4 regions of the Paenibacillus sp. JGP012 genome follow, and region 4 is predicted to be linked to each of the others. Evidence: riboswitches for the same ligand, from Rfam matches in the RefSeq annotation. Region 4 holds a riboswitch; each other region holds the start of a gene.
What was found. Region 4 has a riboswitch for cyclic di-AMP ahead of HNR77_RS01235 (C40 family peptidase). Riboswitches for the same ligand answer to the same signal wherever they lie in the genome.
Positions count from the first base shown of each region.

Region 1 (3,114 bases), on a different contig from region 4:
TCGGGGTACGCCAATGCTGGTGCAGCTCATGATTATTTATTATGGTGTTTCCTTGACTTTTGGCATTAATTTCTCGGCACTTCAAGCAGGTATTATGACACTTTCCATTAACAGTGGGGCGTATCTTGCGGAGATTTTCCGTGCAGGGATTCAAGGCGTGGACCGTGGTCAATTGGAGGCAGCCCGCTCACTTGGTATGGGCAGAGGCGCTGCGATGCGTTATATTATTTTGCCACAGGCCTTCAAAGCCGTGTTGCCGGCGATCGGTAACGAGTTTGTGACCATCATTAAAGAATCTTCCATTATCTCGGTCATCGGTATGGTGGATATTATGTATCAGGCAAGTGTAGTCAAAAACATTACGTACCAGGGAATGAATCCATTCCTTATTGCGGCAGCGATTTATTTTGTAATGACATTTATTTTGTCCAAGCTGCTGGGTCGATTGGAAAGGAAGTTGGGTGCAAGTGATAGACGTTAGACAATTACACAAATCTTATGGAAAAAATGATGTACTGAAGGGAATTGACGTATCCATCGCCAAAGGTGAGGTTGTTGTGGTAATCGGTCCTTCCGGTTCAGGGAAAAGTACGTTTCTGCGTTGTCTGAACCTGCTGGAGCAGCCAACCTCAGGCCAGATTGAATTCGAGGGTGTGTCGATCACCGACCCCAAGCACAATATCAACACAACTCGTGAAAAGATGGGCATGGTGTTCCAGCATTTTAATCTGTTCCCACATAAAACGGTGCTGCAAAACATCACAATTGCCCCGATTAAGGTGAAGAAACAATCGACGGAGGAGGCCAACAAAATCGCCGAGGATCTTCTAAAGACGGTCGGTTTGGCTGACAAAAAAGAGGTGTATCCCAATCAGCTGTCTGGTGGACAAAAGCAGCGGATTGCGATTGCAAGAGCACTGGCCATGCAGCCGCATGTAATGCTGTTTGATGAGCCTACATCAGCTCTGGACCCTGAGATGGTCGGAGAGGTGCTGGAAGTTATGAAACGACTGGCCGAAGGTGGCATGACGATGGTGATTGTTACACATGAGATGGGCTTTGCACGTGAGGTGGGTGACCGCATCCTGTTCATGGACGGCGGAGTTATTGTTGAAGAAGGTACACCTGATGAGGTGTTTGGCGCTCCCAAGCATCCACGGACCCGTGATTTTCTTGCAAAAGTTCTCTGATTGATTTTTATATTCCATTCGAATCAAAGCGTTATCGACCTGATGTGTCGGTAACGCTTTTTTAAATTTTCGATCAAGAAATGTAACGTTTCTGTTACCTGGACGCTAATGAAAATACTGTGGGAAGGGCTATAAAACAGTAAATTTCTTATGAAAAGCAGACTAGATCAGGCTGGTGAATCGCAAAATGGTAACATTTACTACAGCTCATGGTTACAAAATTGTGATATATTGAATGCGGCCGAAATTTCCGGAGAGGAAATGCGGGGGATGTAACAATGCAGTTGTCCTGTCATATGGACAGCACACTGCTAGGGGTGAATTAGGAATACATAATGCATCAGCATGTTCAGTACAGCCTATAGGGTGGGTTCCTCCATCCGAATCCGACAACTAACTTCGCAGGCATAATGAGGAGGAAGACCATGTTTAACCACAAACGCATATCAAAAGCAGCCATTGCACTACTGACATCCGTATTATTGATTCAAGCTGTTCCCGCTCACGCAGAATCTGTACATGTCGCTAAAGAGGGAGATACGTTCTTTACGTTATCGAAGCAGTATGGCGTTTCCACAGACAAATTAATGAATGCCAATAAAAATATTTCACCCTATAACATCTATGGTGGTTTGAAAATTACGATTCCAGGGCAGGAAAATAAAGCAGGAGCGGCACCAGCACAGATGAAAGCTCAAGAAAATACGGTTAAAGCCGCAAGTCTGGATGTGAATGCCGAGAATAAAGTTGTACAAGCCTGGGGTAAAACCTTTGATTACAGCAAAACCATCAATGTGAAGGCTACAGCATACTCCGCGGATGCTTCTGAAAATGGAGGATGGGGTGCTGTCGATTATTTCGGCAATCCACTGGAGCTTGGAACCATTGCGGTAGATCCGAAGGTCATTCCTTTTGGCACAAAAGTACTGGTAACGGGTCATTCACATCCGGGGCTGCCAAAGCAAGCTTTCGTAGCTACGGCACTCGATGCAGGAAGTGCTATTAAAGGCAATCGCATTGATATTTTCATTCCGGGCAGCAAGCAGTTTGTAAATACTTTTGGTTTTCAGGATGTTGAGCTTTACATTTTAAAATAGCTGCTTGCATCGGACTTGAATAACGAACAGATACAGGGTGTTCTCAGGTGTTATCATGATATGTTGTCATGTTAACGCCAAGGAACACCCTGTTTATTTGCAGTCAGCTATATTTACTGCTTTTCCTTAGATAGCTTCAGCATTTCATCCAAAGTAACGAGATCATATCCTCGATTCCGCAGTTCCTCGATCACTTCAGGCAAAGCTTCAACGGTACCATTCAGATTGGACCCTGTGCCTCCACCGGCATGCTGCAGTACGATGGAGCCGGGTCTGACCGCAGAAAGAATGTTGTGTTTCACTTGCTCTTTCGGAAGGCCCTTCCAATCCAGAGAATCAACATTCCAGTTGACGATGCTGTAACGCTGCTTTCGAGCCCAGCGAAGCTGTTCCTCGTTAATATCCCCATATGGGGGACGAATCATTTTCGGCGTGTATCCGGTCAGACGCTGGATGATGTCTCCAGTATGTAAAATTTGCCTGCGGAAAGCGGTCATGGATAACTTGCTGAATTCGGGATGATTATAGCTGTGGTTGCCTATAACATGCCCTTCCTTCACCATACGTTTCACCAGATCTGGATGTTTCTCGGCCCGGCTGCCTACAACAAAAAATGTTGCGCGCACCTTGTATTTTTTTAATACATCCAGCACCTGACCGGTAAATCGCGGATCGGGAACATCATCAAAAGTAAGCGCAACCTGCTTGGTGGATGGACCGTTTGTTTTGAAGGTGTCCGCATATTTCTGCCGCAGTTGTCCCAAGGTCAGCTGCTCTTCTCCGGTATCCGAAGTGGATGCAGGGGTATGTGACTGTTTCTCAGTGTT
Region 1 covers NZ_JACHKG010000008.1:171,653-174,766, forward strand. Annotated here, with positions in the region: gene HNR77_RS12870 (ABC transporter substrate-binding protein/permease) at 1-481, shown strand, start outside; gene HNR77_RS12875 (amino acid ABC transporter ATP-binding protein) at 468-1,190, shown strand; cyclic di-AMP (ydaO/yuaA leader) riboswitch at 1,420-1,613, shown strand; gene HNR77_RS12880 (3D domain-containing protein) at 1,616-2,287, shown strand; gene HNR77_RS12885 (polysaccharide deacetylase family protein) at 2,401-3,114, opposite strand, start outside.
Region 1: linked by a shared signal. The riboswitch ahead of HNR77_RS12880 (3D domain-containing protein) and the one ahead of HNR77_RS01235 (C40 family peptidase) in region 4 are both predicted to bind cyclic di-AMP.

Region 2 (3,114 bases), on a different contig from region 4:
GTGTTTTGTCAATGGTTTGCATTGAAAAATAGCTTAAATTTCGTTATTTGTTATTTTTCATGTTATATAATATAACAATTATCTTATTCTCCTTTAGAAATAATATTTGAAAATACGATGCTGCAAGAAATTCATTCTGGTTCCACTGCGGCCTTGGCATTTTTTCGGAATCAGATTCAGGATATGCGCACATTCGGGGAAATATGACTGATTTTTGGCGTATTCAAATAAATGCTTTACATTTAGATAACATTCCGGTATAATCAATTCTGTTGCCGATAATTTACGACATGCGGTCGTGGTGGAATGGCAGACACGCTATCTTGAGGGGGTAGTGGGCGTACGCCCGTGGAGGTTCGAGTCCTCTCGACCGCATCATATGAAGCGTTATTGAAGGAAGCTTCCCTGTACGGGAGGCTTCTTTTTTTGTCTTTTGATCCTGCATAAATAACAGCTAAAGGGCGACAACAGTCGGAGATAAGTTTCATTAGCTGCGTAAAAAAGCCACCCTGTAAACCGAGCAGAACCGAGGCTCTGTGGTTTGGGGCAGCTTTTTTCAAAGTGTAGAAATGTGTGTTATTTATTTCAATAATTTCTGAATATCCTCTACAATTTTATCGGGTGTAGTCTGGGGAGCATAACGCTTCACAACGTTCCCTTCCTGATCGACAAGGAATTTTGTGAAGTTCCATTTGATGGCCTTGGAGCCGAGCAGACCTGGCGCTTCCTTCGTAATATGCTGGAATAGCGGGTGAGCACTGGCACCGTTAACGTCAATCTTCTCAAACATAGGGAAGCTTACGCCATAGTTCATCTGACAGAACTCAGCGATGTCATCAGAGGATCCCTTCTCCTGGGCAAACTGGTTGCTGGGAAATCCAAGGACCTCGAAAGGAGCATCCTGGAATTGGTCCTGCAGCTCCTGCAGGCCCTTGAATTGAGGAGTGAGGCCGCACTGGCTTGCGGTATTTACAATTAACAACACTTTACCGCGATATTGGGACATTTCAATCTCTTGTCCGCGAAGAGTATTTACTTTGTAATCATAGACTGACATGGGGATCGCCTCCAGCATATTATATTGATATGTTTATTATATTTTATGCAATTAAATAATGCAAAATCAATTTACAGAGAACACTATTATCCTCATCGGCTCGACTTTATTCATAGAAGGAATGCAATTCGCTTGAACAATTTTTGTGCGGGCGAGAATTAGACAGCTTGGAAGAGTTGGATAGCGTATAAGCTCATTGTAAGCGTTATTATTGAAGCTTATTGCCGGAATTCTGACGATTCGGTGATCTGCCCGGACTTTACATGATCATGGCACGGGTGTATGATTCAAAGCGTAATTTGAATTTTAATTATATTGTACCTGAAAAACGAAACAGACGATGATATCGATCGGTCTTACATGCAAGATTTACGAACGATGTTTCAATCGCTGAGTTTCCATTCATCGTGGGTGGAAAACGGGGGAACCAACAGGATGTGCTGCATTACAGCAGCAGACATCCATGGGGTGAATTTTCCGGTGACAGCCGGAAATAGGGCGACTCTCGCGCCCGAATCCGTCAGCTAACCTCGTAAGCGTTAAAGGGAGAGGCAACAAACCGCACGCTGGTCCATGGCGTTTTCTCCATGGATTATTTAAGAAGCGTTTCGGAGGCCTTGGTCCCCACGCTTCTTTTTTGTTGTCTTTTCACGCCAAGGGAGGAACGAATGATGGATACAGAGATGATTTTAGTAACCGCTCCGAATGAAGCTGGACGTAAATTTGTGAAGCTGCTGATGTACAAAAAAATGCCTTTTGCCGTTCTGACAAACAGTGCGGGTGAGGAGCGTAAGCTCCGCCGGATCGGAGTAGAGCATGTGATTCGTATGAATACAGCAGCAGCTCAAAAATGGTTTTTGCCGCAGACGAGCGTAGGCAACGTATTTATTTTTGAGAACAGTCTGAACCTGACTTGCCGTTACCTGCAGATTGTTCGCTCCTGGACATCCAAGTCTCTGTGTGTGATAACGGAGCAAAGTCATCCAAAAGGCATTTATCGAGGTATGGGTGCGGACAAAATTGTGTATTCGTTAAATGGAGAAGTTGGATTCTTGCTTAATAGTTGCAATAAACTCGAAGCTGAAGCAAGCAGCTTATGATTGATCCTGTGTAAGGTGCCTGTTATAATTGCAGGTATGGACTAACGGAATCTGAGGAGACTCATGCTTGTCGTGGGTCTTCTTTTTTTATGGATACAGCATGCGCGCACGGGATCTTCATTGAGCGGCGTACAAGGAGGAATTGGCTTGCCGGATATTGCCGGGTTGAAGTGGTTGTTTTTTGATGTAGGGGATACGCTGGTGGATGAATGGGAGCCTGTTGACGATATTATCGGGCAGTTTGTGCGTGAGGCGAATGCTTACGGCTATCCTGTAAAGATTGAGGATGTACGGGAGCTGTTTGAGCAATGTTACCAGAACTACGAACAATGGCCTATGAAGGTAGCTATGCGGACATACATTCAGGATGAAGGTCACCGCAAGCAGATTCAGGACAAGCTGAAATTCCACAAAGAGCTGGAGCGGCCATTTCCTTCTGCAGCCAAGGTGCTCAAGCAGCTGTCGCAGCACTATCACATAGGCATTATTGCGAATCAGAGCCCGGGGACTGAAATGCGGCTGGAGAGTTATGGACTTCGAAAATATGTTCATGTACTGGCCTGCTCGGCAGAAGAAGGAGTGTCCAAGCCCGACCCGGAATTGTATGCGGTTGCCCTGAAACAGGCTGGTTGTGCCCCGGAGGAAGCGGTGATGATTGGAGATCGGATTGACAATGATATCGTTCCGGCTCGCAGTCTGGGCTTGCATACCATTCGTATTCTCCAGGGATATGGAAGGTTTCAGCCGGTGCAGTCAGAGCATGAGCGTGCAGACTGGACGGTTAAATCATTGGATGAACTGTTGCCGCTGCTCATGCCAGATGCATCTTCGGATGAGAATAGTTCCAAGTGAGTAGGTGAGTGCGGGTTAGAACAGGTCAGGTTAGTTTAGGGTTAGATTAGATATAGGTTAGATATAAAGATACGACTGAGGCTGTATGATAAAAAAGACACATAA
Region 2 covers NZ_JACHKG010000041.1:2,651-5,764, reverse strand. Annotated here, with positions in the region: tRNA gene HNR77_RS27320 (tRNA-Leu) at 293-375, shown strand; gene HNR77_RS27315 (glutathione peroxidase) at 581-1,057, opposite strand; cyclic di-AMP (ydaO/yuaA leader) riboswitch at 1,436-1,611, shown strand; gene HNR77_RS27310 (hypothetical protein) at 1,729-2,157, shown strand; gene HNR77_RS27305 (HAD family hydrolase) at 2,278-3,009, shown strand.
Region 2: linked by a shared signal. The riboswitch ahead of HNR77_RS27310 (hypothetical protein) and the one ahead of HNR77_RS01235 (C40 family peptidase) in region 4 are both predicted to bind cyclic di-AMP.

Region 3 (3,114 bases), on a different contig from region 4:
TAGATTTTCTCTACATCGTCTTTACTGCCAATGTTTGCAAGAGCCGGGCCTACGCCACCTTGAAGCTGGTCACCATGACAGGAAATACAGTTGGCTTTCACCAGTGTCTCGGCCTGTCCAGCGTCCATAGTGACTTCAGGCATGGTGGGCTTGGCTTCTTGAGCCACTTCCTCTTTACCTGGAAGCGTAAACATTAAAACAATAGCTAAAGCACATGCTGCAAAAAATACCCCGCTCATGATCCATTTGTGCATCCCTTATGTCCCCTCCAGAATGTAAGATCATCTAACCCAAACTATCCCTATCATTATAACGGAAGCTGTCGATACATCATAGCATTTTGTGGTAATTTTTTGAACGAATCACAAAAGAGAGATAAATTGAAACGATTTTAGTTATTCATTTGCGTCCTCGGACCCTCATATACCATGCAGTGAAAGGGCTTTAGACCACTTGGTGTTTGACGTTCATATGTATCATGGATGACAAAGCCGCTCTTCTGATAAACACGGATGGCACGATTGTTCCAGGTTAGCACTTCAAGATCGATCTCATTGGACGGATTCCGGCGTATAGCTTCCTGTACTATTGCAGCGACAAAAGCGCTCCCTAGACCTTGACCGCACTTCTCAGGATGCATGCCGAGGCCGATACGTGTCACGCCCTGGAGAGGGAAAAATTGCGTGAATCCACAGACCTGCTCTTGTTCATCCAGAACGATGGCATACTGCTCCTGACGAAGTTGTGCATCTCCAAATTCGACTTCCAACGCTTTCATCTGCTCCCAGGGAAGCCAGCTGTAAATATTGTAAGGCGGATCGTATTGCCATCCACATATAAGTTCTGCGTGTGTCTCCTCCATAGGTACGACATGAAACGCCACAGGGGTTCCATTCATATAACAATGCACACTCCTTCCGTTGTTACTCATTCTCTGTTCACTCTACAAAAGAGCGCTTCATTTGACAAGACTCACGTTCAGACCAAAAAAAAGTGAAACAAAAGTCAGACTCATTCCGTTTATATTATAACGGGATGGGTAAAAACATCATAAGGGCACGGACAGACGAAATAAAATGAATGTGTTGGTTCAAGAGCGCACATGAGTTGCTGCATCAGCTACCACACAGGATCAGGAAGCACAAAAAAACCGCCGGATACATTCCTGTGGAGAATGTACCGGGCGGTTCGATTGGTTGTTTCGTATTTCGTTCCAGTATAGTTCATGATTCCAGCATCATGTTGATTACAGCTTGTCCCTATTCGAGGGCCAGTGACTCATATGCGTCCGTGCTCATAATCCGTTTAGCGCCAATGTAACGGTTAGCCCAGTAATTTTCACTTAAAGAGCTGATGGTTACACCTTTAGAAGAAGAAGAATGTGCAAATTTACCATTCCCTACGAAAATACCTACGTGAGATACGCCTTTACCTGTTGTGTTGAAGAATACCAGATCACCAGGTCTCATCTCCATGCGGGATACGGAATCACCCATGTCATATTGAGAGCTGGATTGGCGAGCCAAATCAATACCTAGTTTGTCGAATACATACCGTGTAAATCCGGAGCAGTCAAAACCGTCAAGCGTTGTGCCTCCGCTTTTGTATGTAGTTCCCATTGCTGAATCAATAACTTTATCCATCTTAGAATCTGCAAATGCGCTGCCTGCACCAAGTGATAATGCAAATGTGAGGCTAAGTACTGCTGCGGTCAATTTCTTCTTAAACAAGTGATATACCCCTTCCAACGCCTGCGAGGTTAGCTTAAGGATTCGGTTGAAGGTCCCCTATGATCCCTCTGTATCAAGATCAATTCACCCATAACTGGTTCCCCCGCTTCCCAGGTGCCAGGAATTTGGCTATGCTAGTTATGCACCTGAAAAAACGAACGATAATTTAATTTTAAGGATTTAATTTTAAGTTGTTACAAATAAGGATTTAAAGATTACAAAGTTGTTACTAAAAACTCACTGCGCTTATTGTACCAGAGGAGTGGGGCTTTGGCAACGTTTAGCAGTAAAATTAGCAAAAAAAACCTCGACCTTTGACGGGGAAAGGTCGAGGTTTGCGTATTTATACGAAATAAAGCATGAGTAGTTTAACATGAGATGGTAACAATTTTTCATTTTGTAAACGGTTTATCGTTCATCCTTGGAAAATGTGGACTGCCATACGCGGAAGTGGGTACATACTTTCCATAAGCTGAGCAGGCTGCGGGCAAGTGGATAAGACTGCTGCAGGATCAGCCCGGTAAGACCGGTCAGGAACCATGACGCCGATGTGAATGCACCAAAGATGAGTAGATGAATGAGTCCCAGCATCAGTGCAATCCCGATAATCGTTAAGGTGCGGCGTACAGCAACCCATAGGCCCTTGAACGTTCCATGAATACCGCCCTCCCCTTCCGGAGCCGAAGCGCCAAACTGCATATAGAGCATCGTATGATGTACAATCCAGCCATAGATGATCCACCCCGCTGCATAAGGAAGTGCTGGCAGAAGTAAATGAAGAGAATGAAAGCTGTCCATTAGTATGGAATACAGCTTCGGTATGAGCCAGTATGCCGGAAGAAATAACAGCAACGTACGTACGGTGTGCAGGAGCAGCATCGGTTTCCATAACTGTTTAATGCCACGGATAAAAGGAATTCGTTCTTCTGATGCATTAAAATGCTGCAGGGAATAGAGCAAACCAGCCTGGAAGAGGGGACTGACCAGCATGCGAAGCAGCAGCATACCGCCCAGAATCCACAGATAGCGCTGAACCTCGGGGCCGGACAGGCTCAACTGACTCTCCATTTTGAACAAAAGTGTGCTCAGTTCCCCCGCATCCTCTGTAGGATAACGCAGCAGGAGAGGAACCATCGCTGATTGAATCAGCCGGTAAATAAAGTAACCCCATATGAGCTGATAGATAAATAGAAGCGCGGCAATGAACATATGCTGACGGACGAGAAACCAGCCTTCACGAATTTTACCTTTCATCTCTCCACCTCACCATGACAGACCTCCGAATATAACTTCAATGAATTTCGCAGCGCTCATGCTCCAGCGGGATTTGGTTTTCTCGTCCAGTCCGGCTCTCAAAAAATTGTTCATGTGTCGATTCTCCAGC
Region 3 covers NZ_JACHKG010000038.1:27,906-31,019, reverse strand. Annotated here, with positions in the region: gene HNR77_RS26810 (c-type cytochrome) at 1-254, opposite strand, end outside; gene HNR77_RS26805 (GNAT family N-acetyltransferase) at 392-898, opposite strand; gene HNR77_RS26800 (C40 family peptidase) at 1,260-1,730, opposite strand; cyclic di-AMP (ydaO/yuaA leader) riboswitch at 1,734-1,871, opposite strand; gene HNR77_RS26795 (hypothetical protein) at 2,139-2,984, opposite strand; gene HNR77_RS26790 (M1 family metallopeptidase) at 2,994-3,114, opposite strand, start outside.
Region 3: linked by a shared signal. The riboswitch ahead of HNR77_RS26800 (C40 family peptidase) and the one ahead of HNR77_RS01235 (C40 family peptidase) in region 4 are both predicted to bind cyclic di-AMP.

Region 4 (3,114 bases):
CACTTGAATCTGCAATAATCCGGCTGTCCCCATTTGCTCTTTCATAGCGATAACCTGTAATTTTCACTTTATTAAACCAGGCTTCTGCACCTTTGATAGATGCCGTAATTCTGGAATTGGCCGGTCTGGTCTTCAGAAATTTCACAATGTTTACACTTTCCGCTGCCGTTAATGAAGGTACTTCATAAATTCTGGCTCCCGCTGGTTTAAGTGAGCTCGAATCATGCTGCTGGCCCCAAGCCGTAGGCCTGCCACCGGATACTACCTGTGTATTCAGGATGGCATCCACACCTTTGGACACCGCATTTTTACTGCGATTTGCAAGTGAGCTGTCAATAAAGGAAAAGTCTCCTTTGCGCCCCGCAACCTCATCGAGCATGTACATCACATTAATCATAGCGTCGTCATTATACGTAATATGTTTATGATAACCGGAGCTCTGGTAAACCTGCGGCCATCCGCCATTCGAATACTGCATATTCAGCAAAAAGTTAATGCCTTTGATTGCTGCAGCCGAGTATCGCGGATCATTTGTTTTTTTGAATTCGCTTGCAAGTCTTCTAATCTCTGAATATGTAGCTTTGTTATCAATTGTTGATTTGGCCCACTCCCCCGATGTCTGGCTGTAATCCTTTCTCCACCCCCCATCAGGACGTTGGTTTTTCAAAATATCAGACATACTTGCCGTTGTACCTGAGGCATCAGCAGCAGATACGGTTGCTGTAGGCAAAATTTCCATGCCCACTCCAGAAAAAACCATCGAACACGCGAGCACAAACGTAACCCATTTTTTTGCTTTCAAAAGACAACACGCTCCCCAATTCACAAATATCGCTCTCTCACATGTCTATCTGCTGGCTAATCTTTCACGCTAAGCTTAGCTGCATCACATGAATCAACCAATAAAATCTAATTAAATACATAATTTGTATGAATAAATTTATGATATGCAATAAAATACATTTTGTCAATATATGCAACAAAACTCAAATTTTCACTTTATAATAATATCCACCCATCCAACTTTTAACTCTTGACAAATTGGTTTAATAACCAACTCCGTACCTGGTTAAACATTAATGACTTTTTTGTAATCTTTACTGTCGAAATTTCAACATAATTATGACGAAATTCAATAATTCCGCTAACATTGAATCGAAAAGAAGCTTTACAAACGGGTTTGACATTTACGCATTTATGCAATATAGTTTCAAATAGTTACAAAAACTTAATTATTCATTTGCCGAGTTTCAGGATTGAAAACGGGGGAACCATTTTGGGTGAATTATTCTTATACATAGGAAATATAGGGAACCTTCTACCGAACCCTTAGCTAACTCCGTAGGCATCGAAGGGAGAACATTGATTTTGAAAAAACTGATTATTTCCATTTTTGGAGCTGCTGTACTATTCACATCCGGGGCAACAAGCACAGAGGCAAGCACTATTAATACAATGGTTAACAATATGACAGGCATCCCTTACAAATGGGGCGGCACAACTATGGCTGGCTTCGATTGTTCCGGGTTCATGAGATATCTTTTTAACAAATACAGCATTGAACTGCCACGCACTTCACAGCAGCAGGCCAAAGCAGGCACACCGGTAGCCAAAACCAATATTCGTACAGGCGACCTCGTATTTTTCAACACAACAGGCAAAGGCATCTCACATGCAGGTGTATACATCGGTGGAGGTCAATTCGCACACGCGTCCAGTAGCAAAGGGGTCAGCATTACCAAGCTCTCCAACCCTTACTTTAACGATCGTTATGTGACAGCCAGACGGGTTACAGGTCAATTTATGTACAACAAAATGATTGGTAAAATCTAAAATCCATTCTCATACAAAAGAGAGGCCCTGGTATATGCCAGAGCCTCCTTTCTATTTTCGGTACATGTACATGCCTATAATGGACTAATGCAGTGCCTTCTGCACCCGCATAGCCCCTTGCGATAAGGCATGTCCGCCTCCAACAGCGCCAGCGACAGCAACCGTCTCCATAATTTCCTGATCGGTCGCTCCCTTGGAGCGGGCCTCCTGTACATGATAGAACGTACATACTTCATTGTTGGCAAACAGGCCGATGCCCAGCGCAATCAGCTGCTTTGTTTTGGCATCAAGCACACCGGGCTGGAAGCACTCACCTGTAAACTCGTGATACGATCGCACCACTTCCGGCAGTACATCGCTTAATGCGCCAATCTGATCCTTGTACGCATGAACTTTATCATTCATCAATGTCATGGCTTGCAGCACACCCTTTCGGCTGTCAATACAGCGAATTTTTCCACTGTACCTATCTTCTCTCGGCCGTGCGGCAATTATGCCAGGTCATGATGGTAATTCCAAACATATCGTTTACTTATTATACTTCTTTACTCCTCCAGAACGCTTTGACGAGGCTCACTGAACAGCTGATACCGATAACGGCGGTCCAGCTTCACCACACGACGATTCTGACGGCGAATCAGCACCTGTTTATCATCCCAGGCTACCACAATGCCGGTCACATCGTTAGACTCCAGCTCGTCCCGTACAACTCTTACCTTTTCCCCTGACAATCGCAGGGCATCCAACTCTGAATCACTGATCATGTTTTGAACTCCTATATTCATATTCGTTTACAAAAAGAGACCTAAATGAAAATTCATTTAGGTCTCACGTGACTGTATTGGACTGTCATGTCATTCGAAGAAAATGTCCCAACTGAGAGTTACCGCTGCGCGTGCTCTTTGCTGTCGTTCTTCTCGAACCAAAAATCAAGCACTTTGGCGGACATCACACGTTCTTCAAGGTACTCTACTTGGTGCGGTGTAAATTGTTCTTTCCAAGAGAAGGACAACTCTTCACACAAGCCTACAATCGTCAGCAGTTCTGACCAGGCTACATAGCGTTTGTACCAGAAAAATTGAGGATGTTCAATCATATAGGGATAAAGGTCATCGAATTCCGTATGTTTACAATCCAGGGCACGTTCAAAATGAACTTTCGATTCCGCCAGCTTATCAATAAAAAATTGGTCTGTTGCCGGTTGGTTCCCCATGGTGTTGCCTCCTCTCCCTAACATACCCTCATTATAAAGGAAATCCGCAGCCATGCAAAGGCAAAGTT
Region 4 covers NZ_JACHKG010000001.1:262,205-265,318, reverse strand. Annotated here, with positions in the region: gene pelA (pectate lyase) at 1-802, opposite strand, end outside; cyclic di-AMP (ydaO/yuaA leader) riboswitch at 1,232-1,363, shown strand; gene HNR77_RS01235 (C40 family peptidase) at 1,369-1,833, shown strand; gene HNR77_RS01230 (carboxymuconolactone decarboxylase family protein) at 1,918-2,247, opposite strand; gene HNR77_RS01225 (hypothetical protein) at 2,379-2,597, opposite strand; gene HNR77_RS01220 (hypothetical protein) at 2,717-3,046, opposite strand.